Regions from separate parts of the Cedecea sp. B1(4) genome, predicted to be linked through region 4. Evidence: predicted binding sites of a transcription regulator. Region 4 holds the regulator's gene; each other region holds the start of a gene.
What was found. Region 4 encodes PurR, which represses purine synthesis genes. Its sites were predicted from a motif close to CANGCAAACGTTTGCNTG; they were not measured.

Region 1 (3,887 bases), on a different contig from region 4:
AACGGCAGCAGCAGTAATACCGGAGAGATAAACGCGAAGCTGGACCCGAGATAAGCCGGGATTTTGCCTTTACAGATGAACAGGTAAAGCAAGGTGCCGATGCCGTTAAACAGCAGCACCGTAGCCGGGTTGATGTGGAACAAAATTGGCACCAGCACGGTTGCGCCGAACATGGCGAACAGATGCTGCAGGCTCAACGGAATCGTTTGCAGTAAGGGCGGGCGTTCACTTACCCCAATGGCGCGGCGGGTCATGTTGTTTTCCTCTAAGTGTTATTTTTAACGAACGGTGTTTGCTGCAATCAAAAAAAAGCCGACTTTCAAAGTCGGCTGATGAATCTTATTTGGTTCCGAATATCTTATCGCCCGCATCACCGAGGCCGGGAATAATGTACCCGTGCTCGTTGAGGCCCTGATCGATAGAAGCGGTGTACAGCTCCACGTCCGGGTGCGCTTTTTCCAGCGCGGCGATGCCTTCCGGCGCGGCAACCAGCACCAGTACCTTAATGCTGGTACAGCCCGCCTTTTTCAGCAGGTCGATGGTGGCAATCATAGAGCCGCCGGTCGCCAGCATCGGGTCAACCACCAGCGCCATACGTTCTTCTATATTAGAAACCAGCTTCTGGAAGTAAGGCACCGGCTGCAGGGTTTCTTCATCGCGGTAAACGCCAACGACGCTGATACGCGCGCTTGGCACGTTTTCTAGTACGCCTTCCATCATGCCAAGGCCAGCACGCAGAATCGGCACAACGGTAATTTTCTTGCCTTTGATCTGGTCGACTTCCACCGGGCCGTTCCAGCCTTCGATGGTGACTTTCTCGGTTTCCAGATCCGCAGTGGCTTCATAGGTAAGCAGGCTGCCTACTTCAGAGGCGAGTTCACGAAAGCGCTTGGTGCTGATGTCTTGCTCGCGCATCAGGCCCAGCTTGTGTTTGACGAGTGGGTGTTTCACTTCCACGATCTTCATACTCTTTCTCCCCCGAGATAGTTGGCTACCACAAAAAAAATCGCCGGATTATACCGCTTTTTTGCCGCTGCGCTACAGCTAATGGGATGATCGAGATCAACCGGACTGGATTGAGTCTATCTCAGGAATTCTTTTCTTGCCGATGATAAGAGGCTCGCAAACGTTTGCCTGCACTGTTAGAATTGCCGCGTTTTTCTTATATACCACCCGTGGGGAACGAGCAGTGACCGATAAAACCTCTCTCAGCTATAAAGATGCCGGTGTAGATATTGATGCTGGTAACGCTCTGGTCGACAGAATTAAAGGCGTAGTGAAAAAGACCCGCCGCCCGGAAGTGATGGGTGGCCTGGGCGGTTTCGGTGCGCTGTGCGCGTTGCCTCAGAAATATCGCGAACCGGTTCTGGTTTCCGGCACCGACGGTGTGGGGACCAAGCTGCGTCTGGCAATGGATTTAAAACGCCACGATGCGATCGGCATTGACCTGGTGGCTATGTGCGTGAACGACCTGGTGGTTCAGGGCGCCGAGCCGCTGTTCTTCCTTGACTACTACGCCACCGGCAAGCTGGACGTGGACACCGCCGCAAGCGTCATCACCGGCATCGCCGAAGGCTGCCTGCAATCAGGCTGCTCGCTGGTTGGCGGTGAAACTGCTGAAATGCCGGGCATGTACCACGGGGAAGACTACGACGTGGCCGGGTTCTGCGTCGGCGTGGTTGAGAAATCGGAAATCATCGACGGGTCTAAAGTTGCCGATGGCGATGTCCTGATTGCACTGGGTTCAAGCGGCCCGCACTCCAACGGCTACTCGCTGGTGCGCAAAGTGCTGGAAGTGAGCGGCACCGACCCGCTGACCACCGAACTGGAAGGGAAACCGCTGGCGGATCACCTACTCGAGCCAACCCGCATTTACGTGAAAAACATCCTTGAGCTGATTGAAAACGTGGATGTTCACGCCATCGCCCACCTGACCGGCGGCGGCTTCTGGGAAAACATTCCGCGCGTACTGCCGGACAACACCCAGGCCGTTATCACCGAATCTTCCTGGCAGTGGCCAGCCGTCTTCAACTGGCTGCAGCAGGCCGGTAATATCAGCCGCCACGAAATGTACCGCACCTTTAACTGCGGCGTGGGCATGGTCATTGCGCTGCCGGCGGCAGAAGCGGATAAAGCCGTTGCGCTGATGCAGGCCAAAGGTGAAAAGGCGTGGAAAATCGGTATCATCAAGGCATCTGATTCCGAAGAGCGCGTGGTTATTGAGTAATGAAACACATTGTGGTGCTGATTTCCGGTAACGGAAGCAATCTGCAGGCGATCATTGACGCCTGCCAGCAGAAGAAGATTAACGGCACCATCAGCGCGGTGTTCAGCAATAAGGCCGACGCATTCGGCCTTGAGCGAGCCCGCGAAGCCGGGATCCCGACCCACGCGCTGGCGGCAAGCGAGTTTTCCAGCCGCGAGGCGTTCGATCGCCAACTGATGCAGGAGATCGACGCCTACGCGCCGGACGTCGTGGTGCTGGCGGGTTATATGCGTATTCTCAGCCCCGCCTTTGTGGCGCGCTACAGCGGTCGCTTACTCAACATTCACCCTTCCTTGCTGCCGAAATATCCCGGCCTGCATACCCACCGACAGGTGCTGGAAAACGGCGATGAAGAGCACGGCACTTCCGTGCATTTTGTCACTGACGAACTGGACGGCGGCCCGGTCATTTTGCAGTCCAAAGTGCCTGTATTTGAAGGGGATGATGAGGACGAAATCACCGCCCGAGTTCAGCATCAGGAACACGCGATTTACCCGCTGGTCGTGAGCTGGTTCCTCGACGACCGCCTAAAAATGCGCCAAAACGCCGCCTGGCTTGATGGCGTGCAGCTGCCCCCGCAGGGACATGCAGCAGAATAATTTAACTAAAAAGGGCTTCGGCCCTTTTTTTGTGTCTGTCTCTCATAAAGTTGTCATGGTCAGATGAGAGAGTTTCATCTGCATAGTTGGACATTCTCCGCTAAAGCTCGCCATAATAACTGACGTGACGGTGACGGCATTGCCACGTCCACGAAAACGGAGTGTGAGGACTAATGGGTCAGGATAAGCTGTATATCGAAAAAGAACTGAGCTGGTTGTCTTTTAACGAACGCGTTCTGCAGGAAGCGGCGGACAAGCTCAACCCGTTGATTGAAAGGATGCGTTTTCTCGGCATCTATTCCAATAACCTCGATGAATTCTATAAAGTGCGTTTCGCCGAACTGAAGCGCCGCATTTTAATCAGTGAAGAACAGGGTTCTCCTTCCAACCAGCGCCATCTGCTGAACAAGATTCAGGCTCGGGTGCTGAAGGCCGATCAGGAATTTGACAGCCTGTATAACGAGCTGCTGCTGGAGATGGCCCGCAACCAAATCTTCCTGATTAACGAACGTCAGCTTTCCGAAAATCAGCAAAACTGGCTGCGCAGCTACTTCAAGCATCAGCTTCGCCCGCACATCACCCCGATTTTGATCAACCGCGATACCGACCTGGTGCAGTTCCTGAAGGACGATTACACCTACCTGGCGGTGGAAATCATTCGTGGGGACAGCATTCGCTACGCGCTGCTGGAGATCCCGTCTGACAAAGTGCCGCGGTTTGTGAACCTGCCGCCGGAAGCGCCACGTCGCCGCAAGCCGATGATCCTGCTGGATAACATCCTGCGCTATTGCCTGGACGAGATCTTCAAAGGGTTCTTCGACTACGACGCGCTCAACGCCTATTCAATGAAGATGACGCGTGACGCCGAGTACGACCTGGTCACCGAAATGGAATCCAGCCTGCTGGAACTGATGTCCTCCAGCCTGAAACAGCGCCTGACCGCCGAGCCGGTGCGCTTTGTTTATCAGCGCGATATGCCGGACGCGATGGTGGAGATGCTGCGCGACAAGCTGACCATTTCC
Region 2 (3,887 bases), on a different contig from region 4:
TTTCGCAATCCAGGCTGGCGACGGCCGGTTTTTCAAGGCCAGGGAAACGCTTCACCAACCCCTGCAGATGAATGACCGCGTCATTGCTGCTCATGCTGAGTTCCACCGTTGAATTTCACCGTAACGGGCATGCCCTGACGCAGCGCGTCATCTGCATCGGTCACGATAATGCGTAAGCGGTAGACTAAATCCGTGCGCAAATCGGGAGTTTCAACCGTTTTTGGAGTGAACTCGGCCGTTGGAGACACAAATCCCACTTTGCCGTGGTATGGCTTGTCCGGGCGGCCATCGGTGTAAATCAGCAGTTCGCTGCCGGGTTTGGCCTGCCCGAGGTTGGTTTCGTCGATATAGGCGCGAACCCACACCGGGCGCGTGAGGGACAGGGTGAGTACCGTGCTGCCTGCGTTAAGCATGCTGCCGGGTTCAACGGCACGGGTCAGCAACGTGCCGTCAGAAGGTGCAATCAGAGTGGTATCCTGCAGATCTAGCTGCGACTGAGCCAGCTGTGCTTTGGCTTGCTGAAGGCTGGCCTGCGCCTGAGCGATTTCCTGCGGGCGGTTGCCGCTGCGGTACTGACTGAGCTTATCCTTGGCCGCTTTCAGCGTGGCTTTTGCCTGGTCGCTGGACGAGCGGGCGTTGGCTAAATCATTCGCCGAGATGGTTTTGGTCGCCCACAATCCCTGTTGGCGCTGGTAGAAGTTTTGCGCGTAATCGTAGGCTGCCTGCGCCTGGTTAACCTGCGCTGCAGCCTGGGCTATTTCTTCGTTGCGGTAGCCCGCAATAATCAAATCGTACTTAGCCTGGGCGGCCGCAACGTTGGCTTCAGCCTGGCGCAAAGCGTTTTCATACGGTGCTTTATCTATCAGCCCCAGCGGTTCACCGGTTTTGATTGCATCGCCTTCATCTACCTCAAGCGCCGCGAGTCGCCCTCCCACGCGGAAGCTAAGGTTAACGGTGCGGATATCCACGTTGCCGTAAAGCGTTAGCTCGCTGTTTTGCTGGCTCTGATACCATTTCCAGCCGCCAAACGCCGCGGCCACGAGCACTAGAATCACAATGACGGCAATCACCGGCTTCTTATTGTTCATCACTAGCTTTTCCTCTGTTTACGGATAATCCCTGCAGGATGAAATCAACGTGGCTCAGCACCACGCGGCTTATTTGCTGCACTTTGGCCTGGTCAAACTGAGGCCAGCCGGTGCGCAACAGAATCGTTTCTCGCCCAAGCCGGAAGGCCAGCACCTGGCCTAGCAGCGTGTGGGTATGCAAAATAGTGTCGGTATCAAAAGGATCTCGTCCGGTGTACTGCGCCACCAGCGTGGTCAGCAGAGTGTGCATCGGGTCGATAACCTGCTGGTGAATAAGCTGATAAGCGGCGGTCGGGGAAAGCTGTTCGCGGGAGATAAATTTGCTCAGGTTGAGCGTGTCGTCGGCGGTCAGCAGGGCGATCATTTGCCCGAGCGCGGTATGAATAAGATGCCGTATTTTCTCTTTGTCCGGTTCGGGCTGACACAGAAGGGCTTCTGCGTGGGCAACATGCTCGTGAAATTTACCGCTGATGAAATCGGCAATCCACTGAGCGGAAGCCATATACAGCGCTTCTTTGGAGCCAAAGTAGTAGGTGATCGCGGCAATATTTTGCCCAGCCTGGGCGGCGATATCTCGCGTGGTGGCGTGCATGCCATATTCAGCGAATTGCGCGATGGCAGCGGTGATGAGCGTATTTTTAGCCTGCTCTCCGCGGCTGGTGACCGGCGTCGGCGAAGGTGTCATACCGACCTCTTAAAATGTTAATCAATCGATTGATTAAGAGTAAGCAAAGTTATCAACCCTGTCCAGTACAAGGCTTTATTCTGCTTGCGGAGAGGAAAATGAGAATTTATGCGGAAGATCACAAAAACTGCTACACTGCACGCGAACGGCGCCGTGGTTTGCGCCTCCTCTCTTCGCCAGCTTAGCGCTGGCGCGTGATGTTCCCCCTGGAAACTACACCGCACAATGCGGTCAGGGCGGTTCTGGAGTTCCTATGTCTTTTGATTCTCTCGGCCTGAATGCCGATATTTTGCGTGCGGTGGAAGAGCAGGGCTATCGTGAGCCTACCCCAATTCAGCGCCAGGCAATCCCGGTAGTCTTATCAGGCCGTGACCTGATGGCCAGTGCCCAAACCGGCACCGGCAAAACCGCAGGCTTTACCCTGCCGCTGTTACAGCGTCTGACCGACAGCGCGCCTCACCTGAAGGGCCGTCGCCCGGTGCGTGCGCTGATCCTCACCCCAACCCGCGAACTGGCGGCGCAGATTGGTGAGAACGTCCGCGACTACAGCAAATATTTAAATATCCGCTCGCTGGTTGTCTTCGGCGGCGTGAGCATTAACCCGCAGATGATGAAGCTGCGCGGCGGCGTGGATGTGTTGGTGGCAACCCCAGGCCGTCTGCTGGATCTTGAGCATCAGAATGCGGTGAAACTCGATCAGATCGAGATTCTGGTGCTGGACGAAGCCGACCGCATGCTGGATATGGGCTTCATTCATGACATTCGTCGCGTGCTGGCTAAACTGCCTGCACGCCGCCAGAACCTGCTGTTCTCCGCGACCTTCTCCGACGACATTAAAGCGCTGGCTGAGAAGCTGCTGCACAACCCGGAAGAAGTGGAAGTGGCTCGCCGCAACACGGCGTCTGAGCAGGTCACGCAGCACGTTCACTTTGTGGACAAAAAGCGCAAGCGGGAACTGCTGTCGCAGATGATTGGCGAAGGTAACTGGCAGCAAGTGCTGGTGTTCACCCGCACCAAACACGGTGCTAACCATCTGGCAGAGCAGCTGCAAAAAGACGGTATCACCGCGGCGGCAATCCACGGTAACAAGAGCCAGGGCGCTCGTACACGCGCGCTGGCGGACTTCAAAAGCGGCGGTATTCGTGTGCTGGTGGCGACCGATATCGCGGCTCGCGGTCTGGACATTGAAGAACTGCCGCACGTTGTTAACTATGAGTTGCCGAACGTACCGGAAGACTACGTGCACCGTATTGGCCGTACCGGTCGTGCGGCAGCCACCGGTGAAGCACTTTCTCTGGTGTGCGTGGACGAGCATAAGCTGCTGCGCGACATTGAGCGTCTGCTGAAGCGCGAGATCCCACGTATCGCATTGCCAGGTTTTGATGTTGATCCGTCCATTCCGGCCGAGCCAATCGTCAACGGTCGTCAGCAGCGTGGCGGCGGTGGTCGTGGCGGCCAGGGCGGTCGCGGTGGTCAAAGCCAGGGCCAGGGCCAGCGTCGCAGTGGCAACGGCGGAAACGCAAATGCTTCCGGTGAGCGTAACAACGGCCCGCGTCGCAGCGGTAAACCGCAGGGCGAAGGTGCTGCGAAGCCGGCAGGGGATAATACCCGTCGCCGTCGCCCACCGCGTAAACCAGCGGCAGCGCAGTAAGTTTCATACCCTCACCCTCTCCCTTAAAGGGAGAGGGGATTAAAGACCCCCGCATTTCTTCTGCTTCTTTGACGGTGGGAACTGGCGGAATCCCAGTTTTTTCCCCTCTCCCCTCTGGGAAGAGAGTCGGGGTGAGGGGATAACTCCACACATATTATCGGATGCGTCATGCGTGTTCTTCTTGCCCCGATGGAAGGCGTTCTCGACTCTTTAGTTCGCGAACTTCTTACCGAGGTTAACGACTACGATCTCTGTATCACCGAATTTCTTCGCGTGGTCGATCAGCTGTTGCCGGTTAAATCTTTCCTCAAACTTTGCCCCGAACTCGATCATGCCAGCCGCACGCCATCCGGTACGCTGGTTCGCGTCCAGCTTCTTGGGCAATACCCGCAGTGGCTGGCTGAGAACGCTGCTCGAGCGGTCGAACTCGGCTCCTGGGGCGTGGACTTAAACTGCGGCTGCC
Region 3 (3,887 bases), on a different contig from region 4:
TAGGCGACTTTATCCAGCTTTTTGAGCTGCTCCATCACCAGGTTACCGATGAGTTTACTCGGGATTTCGCGTTCGCCGGTTGCTCGAAGGTGCGACTTAATATGGCTGATGGCCATTTCCACGTCGTCAGAATTGACCGGACGTTTTTCCAACGCTTTCAGGATGCCGCTGCGCAGTTTGTCTTCGTTAAACGGCTCGCGCACCTCATTACTCTTCACCACTCTCGGCATCACCAGCTCCGCAACCTCGAAAGTCGTGAAGCGTTCGTGACAGACCAGACACTGGCGCCGACGGCGTACGGAGGAACCTTCACCCACCAGGCGAGAGTCGATAACTTTGGTGTCCACGGCGAAACAGAATGGGCAATGCATAGCGTTTCCTGCTGGGATTATAAAGATGAACAATAGTTTACCGCGAAGTTGTGGGAGTACAAAGACAGCGCCGACACTGCAACATCAAATATGACTTTTCAAGCGCGAAGTACTACGCTTAAATCAGCGAACCTTAGCAAGGAAAAACTAACCATGACAAAGACTTACTTAAGAATCATCCTGGTTTCAAGCCTGATAAGCCTGACCGCTTGTGCCCAGCAAACTGAAGTGCGTCAGATGCGCAGCCAAATTGGTTCGCTAAATCAGGAAATGACTAAACTTAGCCAGCAAACGGTGAAGCTGACCCAGCAGAATGCCCTGAACGCGAAGTCGACCAGCGGCGTTTATCTGCTACCGGGTTCAAACACGGCAGCGCGCCTCAACAGCCAGATTGGTAACCTGAAAATGTCGCTGACAAACGTTGCGGCTGAAGCCAACGGCACCCGCGCCACGCTGCTGATTCAAGGGGAGTCGAACGATCCGCTGCCGGCATTTAGCGGCAAAGTAGAATGGGGGCAGATCCAGGGCACCACCGACAGTTTCCAGGAAGTTAATGTGCAAACGCAGTCCATAGACGCCCCGGCCAGCATTCTCGCCCCAAGCGACGTGTCGATTCCGCTTCGCCTGTCCGGTATCACGCCCGATCAATTAGGGTTTGTGCGCGTTCATGATATCCAGCCAGTTTCTTCCGCGCAGCCAGCACCGGCGCAATAATTCTTTCGCCCCCTTGTCCGGCGCTCGCTTCAACCACAGCTTCGCTTCTTACCCTCCACCTAGCCCTCTCCCTAAAAGGGAGAGGGAATAAATCATCGGCAGTTTTCCCCCCCTCCCTCTGGGAGAGGGCCGGGGTGAGGGTCGAAGTCACCCCGTTCTCCCGAAAGCGATGAAACAAAAAGGTGACTAAGATACATTTTTCGACGAGAGAGCTTGTCACACTCTTTCTCACGCCCCGCACAATATGTGAAGCAGCCCCACTATTATCACTTCGCCCTTAGAGTGATCCACATCACATTTAGATGTAACAACCCGGCATACGTTTGCGTAATTTGACGAAGCAGGTACAATCACGCCGTTTTTAATGTGCGCAAACGTGAACGCAATCGATTACGCATATGAGAAGAATGTGAAATAGAACATATTTTTGTGAGCAGGGATTTCTATAATAGTCGCGCTGCAAAGGTCCTTCCCCTGAGACCGGCGGCCAGGGATGACATCTCACATCCGCATCGCACCAAAATTACGTAAACAGTGGCTAAAAATATGAAAAAAATTATTCTGGCAGCCGGCACCGTTCTGGCGCTTTCCAGCTCTTTCTCTGCCAGCGCAGAAGAAGCAAAAAACAGCGAATACCTCTCCGACTGGTGGCACCAGAGCGTTAACGTTGTCGGCAGCTATCACACCCGTTTCGGGCCTCAGCTGCGCAACGATACCTACCTGGAATATGAAGCATTCGCCAAAAAAGACTGGTTCGATTTCTACGGCTACGTGGATGCGCCAGTCTTCTTCGGCGGTAACACCCAGGCGAAAGGGATCTGGAACCACGGTTCCCCACTGTTTATGGAAATCGAACCTCGCTTCTCCATCGATAAGCTGACCGGGACCGACCTGAGCTTTGGTCCGTTCAAAGAGTGGTACTTCGCGAACAACTACATTTACGATATGGGCCGTAACGCGACGGGTCGCCAAAGCACCTGGTACATGGGTCTGGGTACCGACATCGATACCGGCCTGCCGATGAGCCTGTCGATGAACGTGTATGCCAAATACCAGTGGCAGAACTATAAAGCGAGCAACGAAAACGAGTGGGACGGCTACCGTTTCAAGGTGAAATACTTCGTGCCGATCACCTCCCTGTGGGGCGGTAACCTGAGCTATATCGGTTTCACCAACTTTGACTGGGGTTCAGATCTGGGCAAAGACAGCGGCTACGGCACTAACGGTCTGAAGCAGCGTACCAGCAACTCCATCGCTTCCAGCCACATCCTGTCGCTGAACTACGATCACCTGCACTACTCCATCGTGGCCCGTTACTTCCATAACGGCGGCCAGTGGAACGACGGCACCCAGCTGAACTGGATGACTGAAACCGTTCGCGCAACCGGCTGGGGCGGCTACTTCGTGGTAGGTTACAACTTCTAATCGCCGCCACCTGTAAAAAACCGGCCAACTGGCCGGTTTTTTTATTTCTCAGGCAGATAGCCTTTGGCCTTCTGAAGCGCAATAAAAGCCTGCAGAGAACGATCGTGGCGCTCCTGAAACACCCGTCCGGTTAAATGGATATCCCGACAGCGATCCAGCCTGAAGCTACGATAATCATTCCGGGCTTCGCACCAGGCCACCAGCAGCCAGACCTCTCCCCAAAATGACAGCCCAAGAGGGTGAATATCCCGCTCCGTCAATTCCCCTTTTTCATCCTCATAAAGAAGATGAACAACCTGGAATTTGTCGATGGCGGCATGAAACAGATCGAACCGGGCTTTCACCTGCGGAAACTTATTAAAATTAGGCGAAATTATACGACTACGTTCGGCAACCCTACGCTTTTCCGGAGTGAGCACTGCGAGGAGTTTTTCATGCACGGACTCGGCAGATTTGGCCAGCGATTCTCCACTCCAGGTTTGCACCATTCTTAACGCCGCAATCACCGCCTCAACTTCCCCGGTCGTCAGCATCAGCGGAGGAAGATCGTACCCTGCCAGCAGGCGATAGCCGCAGCCCGCCTCCCCTTCTATCGGCACGCCGGAGAGGGAGAGATCCTGAATGTCGCGGTAGATAGTTCGCTCCGAGACCTCCAGCCGTTCGGCAAGCTGTGCAGCCGTCGTCAGCCGCCTGCCGCGAAGGATTTGCACTATCTGAAATAATCGATCGGCTCTTCGGCTCATGGGCGTTCCGGGAAAATAAGGCCTGCCCGGGCGGCAGGCTTTAGCGTCAGTATTAAGACTTAAACCGGCTGATGCAACCCGACGCGATTGCCCTCGCTGTCGATCATTAACGCAATCGTGCCGATATCATAGGGCAACACCTGCGGACCAAAATCCAGCCGGCCTCCCGCCACTTCTACCTGCTGTAATGCTTTAACGATATCGGGCGTATAAAGATAAATCACCGCGCCTGTCTCTGAAGGCACAAACCGCTCCCCCTTCACCAAAGAGCCGCCGGTGGCAGGTTGGTTATACGAAAATACCGCATTCTCCACGCCAGCTATCGTTTCGCGACGAAATTCAGCGTTCAGTACACGTTGGTAAAAAGCGACCGCTCGCGCCATATCGGTAACGGGGATCTCAAACCAGTTGATGAGTGTGCTCATTGTGTTTCTCCTGTGTTGTCAGTAACCACGAGTCTGCTGACCCCCTCCTGACACCATACTGTCAGGAGAAAAACACCGGGCGAAAAAAAACCGCAGCTCGAAGGCTGCGGTTTTATCAAACGCTTAACGCTATTACGGCAGAATGGACGGCTGATCTGCCCCTTCTTTCTCTACCTTTTGCTGCAGCATATGCTCGCGCTTCATGCCCA
Region 4 (3,887 bases):
GCCACCGTAAACGCGGGAACGTAATAAAGAGAAGAAGCTGACTTTATTGTCTTGGGTTTGCTCGTGGTGCTGAGTCCGGGGCTTGAGGCGCAGCGTGGGGATCATCAGCAGCAAAGCGACGGCGAACAGCACGGCGAAAATAGCCTGCCATTCAAAATGGTTCAGCAGCCAGCTGCCGAGCAGCGGGGCCAGCGCCGGAGAAAGCCCGACCAGCGGCATGATGGTGGCAAAAATGCGGCCAGCGCGGTTGGCGGGATAATAATCAGTCACCAGGGCCTGCCAGCTAACGGCGGCTGAGCAGACGCCCACGGCCTGAATAAAGCGCAGCACCAGCAGCGTGGTGGCATCCTGCACCCAAAGCATCCCGATACAGCCGACGGCAAACATGACCAGGCCAATCAACAGCACAGGTTTACGCCCGAAGCGGTCGGAAAGCGGGCCCCAGATTAGCTGGGCGAAAGCAAAGCCAGCGAGGAACAGGCTCAGGCTGGCACTCACGGCGGAGGCGGTGGTACCCAGATCTTGTTGAATGGCGGCAAAGGCGGGCAGGTACATGTCGGTGGCCAGGAAACCCAGCACGCTCAGCCCCGCAAGCCAGATAAGAAATCCCTTTGATGGTTGCATATTTCACTCTTGATTTTGATAGCAGGTTAACGGGGCAGGAGTCTACGGAGTGCAAAACCGCTTGTGAAACGCTAATATTTGCAAATTGCATTCAAATTTTTTGCAGGCAGAAATATGTGGTCTGAATATTCGCTGGAAGTGGTTGATGCCGTGGCGCGAAACGGCAGCTTTAGCGGTGCGGCCCAGGAGCTGCATCGCGTGCCCTCTGCCATCAGCTACACGGTGCGTCAGCTTGAAGAATGGCTGGCCGTACCGCTGTTTGAACGGCGTCATCGGGACGTTGAGCTGACCGCCGCCGGGGCGTTTTTTCTCAAAGAAGGTCGGTCTGTTATCAAAAAAATGATGGCAACGCGCCAGCAGTGCCAGCAGATAGCCAACGGCTGGCGTGGGCACCTGTCCATTGCGGTAGACAATATCGTTAAACCTGAGCGTACTCGTCAGCTGGTGCTGGATTTTTATCGTCATTTCCCGGATATCGAGTTAAGGGTTTCCCAGGAAGTGTTCAACGGCGTGTGGGATGCGCTTGCCGACGGGCGAGTTGAGGCGGCGATTGGCGCCACGCAGGCTATCCCGGTCGGGGGGCGTTACGCATTTCGGGACATGGGGGCGCTAAGCTGGCGCTGTGTGGTTTCCGCTGACCATCCGCTTGCGCAACGGGAAGGTATCATTCTGGATGATGACATTCGTCCCTGGCCATCCCTTGTGCTAGAAGACACATCCCGTTCGTTACCCAAGCGCATTACCTGGCTGCTGGACAACCAGCGCCGCGTGGTGGTGCCGGACTGGGCGTCGGGGGCGGATTGCCTGACGGCGGGATTATGCATTGGTATGGTGCCGACACACATTGCCCAGTCGTGGCTCGTCAGGGGCGACTGGAAAGAGTTGATGCTGGAGAATCCATTCCCGGACGCGGCCTGCTGCTTAACCTGGCGGCAGGATGATGCTTCGCCCGCTTTGAGCTGGCTGCTGGACTATTTGGGTGACAGTGAGACGATGAATCAGGAGTGGCTGCAGGAGCCGGGTAACATATTCCCGGCCCCCGAAGAGGCTTAGCGGCGGTAATCGCGGAACGGGCCGTCGGCCACCGAGCGGCGTTCAATCAGACGAGGATGGACTTCAATCGTCTGCGACTCTTCGCGCTTATTAATGATGCGGTCGAGCAGCATGTTAAACGCCGTTTCGCCCAGGCGCTCTTTCGGCTGGTGGATTGTGGTCAGCGCCGGAGAGAAATAGCGGGCGTTGCGCACGTTGTCATAGCCAATGATAGAAATGTCCTGCGGCACGCGCAGCCCCATTTCGTCTGCGGCGCAAATTGCACCCATCGCCATAATATCGCCGCCGCAGAAAACGGCGGTAGGGCGATGCGGCTGGTTAAGCAGTTGCTGCATGGCGCGATAACCAGACTCTGGTTCGAAATCACCCTGAACCACCCAGTTATCCGGCACTTTGATATTGGCTTCTTCAAGCGCCTTCAGGAACCCTGCATGGCGGCCGCCGCCGGTATTTCGCTCCAGCTGACCCGGAATAGCACCGATATCGCGATGGCCACGTTCAATCAGGTAGCGGCCCGCAAGGTAGCCGCCGTGGAATGCGTTATCGACCACGGAATCGGTAAAGTCCGCACGAGCTTCGCCCCAGTCCATCACCACCATCGGAATATGGCGGTACTCTTCCAGGGTTGAAAGCAGCGTCTCAGGGTATTCGGAACACATGACCAGCAGCCCGTCCACGCGTTTTTGCGCCATCATGGACAGGTAAGCGCGCTGCTTTTCAAAGTTGTTGTGCGCGTTGCCCAGAATCAGGGTGTAGCCCTTGGCGAAACAGCTGTTCTCAACGGATTCAATAATTTCCGCAAAATAAGGGGCTTCGCTTGAGGTGGCAAGCAGGCCGATAGATTTGGTGTGGTTGACCTTCAGGCTGCGAGCCACGGCGCTTGGCGAATAGTGCAGCTCTTTGATGGCTGCCCAGACGGCGTTGCGTGTCTCTTCCGCCACAAAACGGGTCTTGTTAATGACATGTGACACAGTGGTAGTGGAAACGTTTGCGCGCTTCGCTACGTCCTTAATCGTTGCCATTAGATGTCACTCCAGACCATATCGTAAACTCCTGATAACTCATGTGTTAAACGTTTGCCTTCGCTAACTCCTGGGGCAACACGTTGGTTGCAGGCCTGTCGGGGATGCGACATACAGCGGGAGGAGGGCGTTGCCGGGCGATACGCGGTAAATTAGCGAAGGATTTTGGCTTATCCCGGGGCAAAGTGGAAGAGGGAAAACCGATATCTGTGCAAATCCAGCAGGATTTTTATCGCTAATTGTGGGAAAATCACCCCACATACACTTTGTAGGGAAATAAAAGGAGCTTACGATGAGTACCGATCTGAAGTTTTCCGTGGTGACTACGGTTATCGTACTGAGTCTGATTGTTGCCGGGGCGCTAACCGCCGTCCTGCACTGATTTACAAAGGGCCGCTTTCGCGGCCCTTCTCGTATATAGAAGAAAAGCGTTGCTTCCCTCCTTCGTGACTAACCGTTAAAAATCAGCCTGCCAGGTTTTGCGCAACAAATTCCCAGTTGACCAGCGCCCAGAAGTGGTCGAGATAAACCGGGCGCGCATTGCGGTAATCAATGTAGTAGGCATGCTCCCATACGTCCACGGTCAGCAGCGGTTTTGCTCCGGTTGTTAACGGGGTGCCTGCGTTAGAGGTCGAGACGATTGCCAGGCTGCCGTCGCTCTTTTTCACCAGCCATGTCCAGCCGGAGCCAAAGTTTTTGATGGCCGCTTCGGTGAACTGCTTTTTAAAGGCTTCCACGCTGCCAAAAGCGTGGTTGATGGCTGCCAGCACGTCACCGGTCGGCTCCCCGCCGGCATTCGGCGCCAGGCAGTGCCAGTAGAACGTATGGTTCCAGACCTGGGCTGCGTTATTGAAGATCCCGCCGTCAGATTCTGTCACGATCTCTTCCAGCGTTTTACCTTCAAACGGGCTGCCTTTGATCAGATTATTCAGGTTAGTGACGTAGGTCTGGTGGTGTTTGCCGTAATGGTACTCGAGGGTTTCGGCTGAGATATGCGGTGCCAGCGCATCTTTGGCATAGGGCAGGGCGGGTAGTTCGAACGACATGGCTTCACTCCTTGTTATTTTGCTTCACAATATAACTACATTTTGTGTGGTCATAAGGTTAGCAAATTACGAGAGTGCAAAAAAGCGCAATGAAACAACAAAATAAAACAGCCCGTTGCCGGGCTGTTTTATTTTAATCAGT

Region 1: a site for PurR is predicted at 1,120-1,137, ahead of purM (phosphoribosylformylglycinamidine cyclo-ligase). Genes of this name have one in related genera too.
Region 2: a site for PurR is predicted at 1,912-1,929, ahead of cecR (transcriptional regulator CecR). Genes of this name have one in related genera too.
Region 3: a site for PurR is predicted at 1,398-1,415, ahead of ACR6JA_RS18120 (nucleoside-specific channel-forming protein Tsx). Genes of this name have one in related genera too.

What each region holds. Positions count from the first base shown of each region.
Region 1 covers NZ_JCAHMZ010000004.1:92,852-96,738, reverse strand. Annotated here, with positions in the region: gene uraA (uracil permease) at 1-254, opposite strand, end outside; gene upp (uracil phosphoribosyltransferase) at 340-966, opposite strand; gene purM (phosphoribosylformylglycinamidine cyclo-ligase) at 1,190-2,227, shown strand; gene purN (phosphoribosylglycinamide formyltransferase) at 2,227-2,865, shown strand; gene ppk1 (polyphosphate kinase 1) at 3,039-3,887, shown strand, end outside.
Region 2 covers NZ_JCAHMZ010000014.1:40,167-44,053, forward strand. Annotated here, with positions in the region: gene ACR6JA_RS21010 (ATP-binding cassette domain-containing protein) at 1-94, opposite strand, end outside; gene hlyD (secretion protein HlyD) at 81-1,088, opposite strand; gene cecR (transcriptional regulator CecR) at 1,078-1,773, opposite strand; gene rhlE (ATP-dependent RNA helicase RhlE) at 2,027-3,424, shown strand; gene dusC (tRNA dihydrouridine(16) synthase DusC) at 3,593-3,887, shown strand, end outside.
Region 3 covers NZ_JCAHMZ010000008.1:208,220-212,106, forward strand. Annotated here, with positions in the region: gene nrdR (transcriptional regulator NrdR) at 1-371, opposite strand, end outside; gene ACR6JA_RS18115 (SadB/YajI family lipoprotein) at 525-1,085, shown strand; gene ACR6JA_RS18120 (nucleoside-specific channel-forming protein Tsx) at 1,632-2,510, shown strand; gene ACR6JA_RS18125 (helix-turn-helix transcriptional regulator) at 2,552-3,253, opposite strand; gene ACR6JA_RS18130 (VOC family protein) at 3,313-3,678, opposite strand; gene secF (protein translocase subunit SecF) at 3,811-3,887, opposite strand, start outside.
Region 4 covers NZ_JCAHMZ010000001.1:489,055-492,941, forward strand. Annotated here, with positions in the region: gene punC (purine nucleoside transporter PunC) at 1-624, opposite strand, end outside; gene punR (DNA-binding transcriptional activator PunR) at 739-1,677, shown strand; gene purR (HTH-type transcriptional repressor PurR) at 1,674-2,699, opposite strand; gene cydH (cytochrome bd-I oxidase subunit CydH) at 2,992-3,081, shown strand; gene sodB (superoxide dismutase [Fe]) at 3,164-3,745, opposite strand.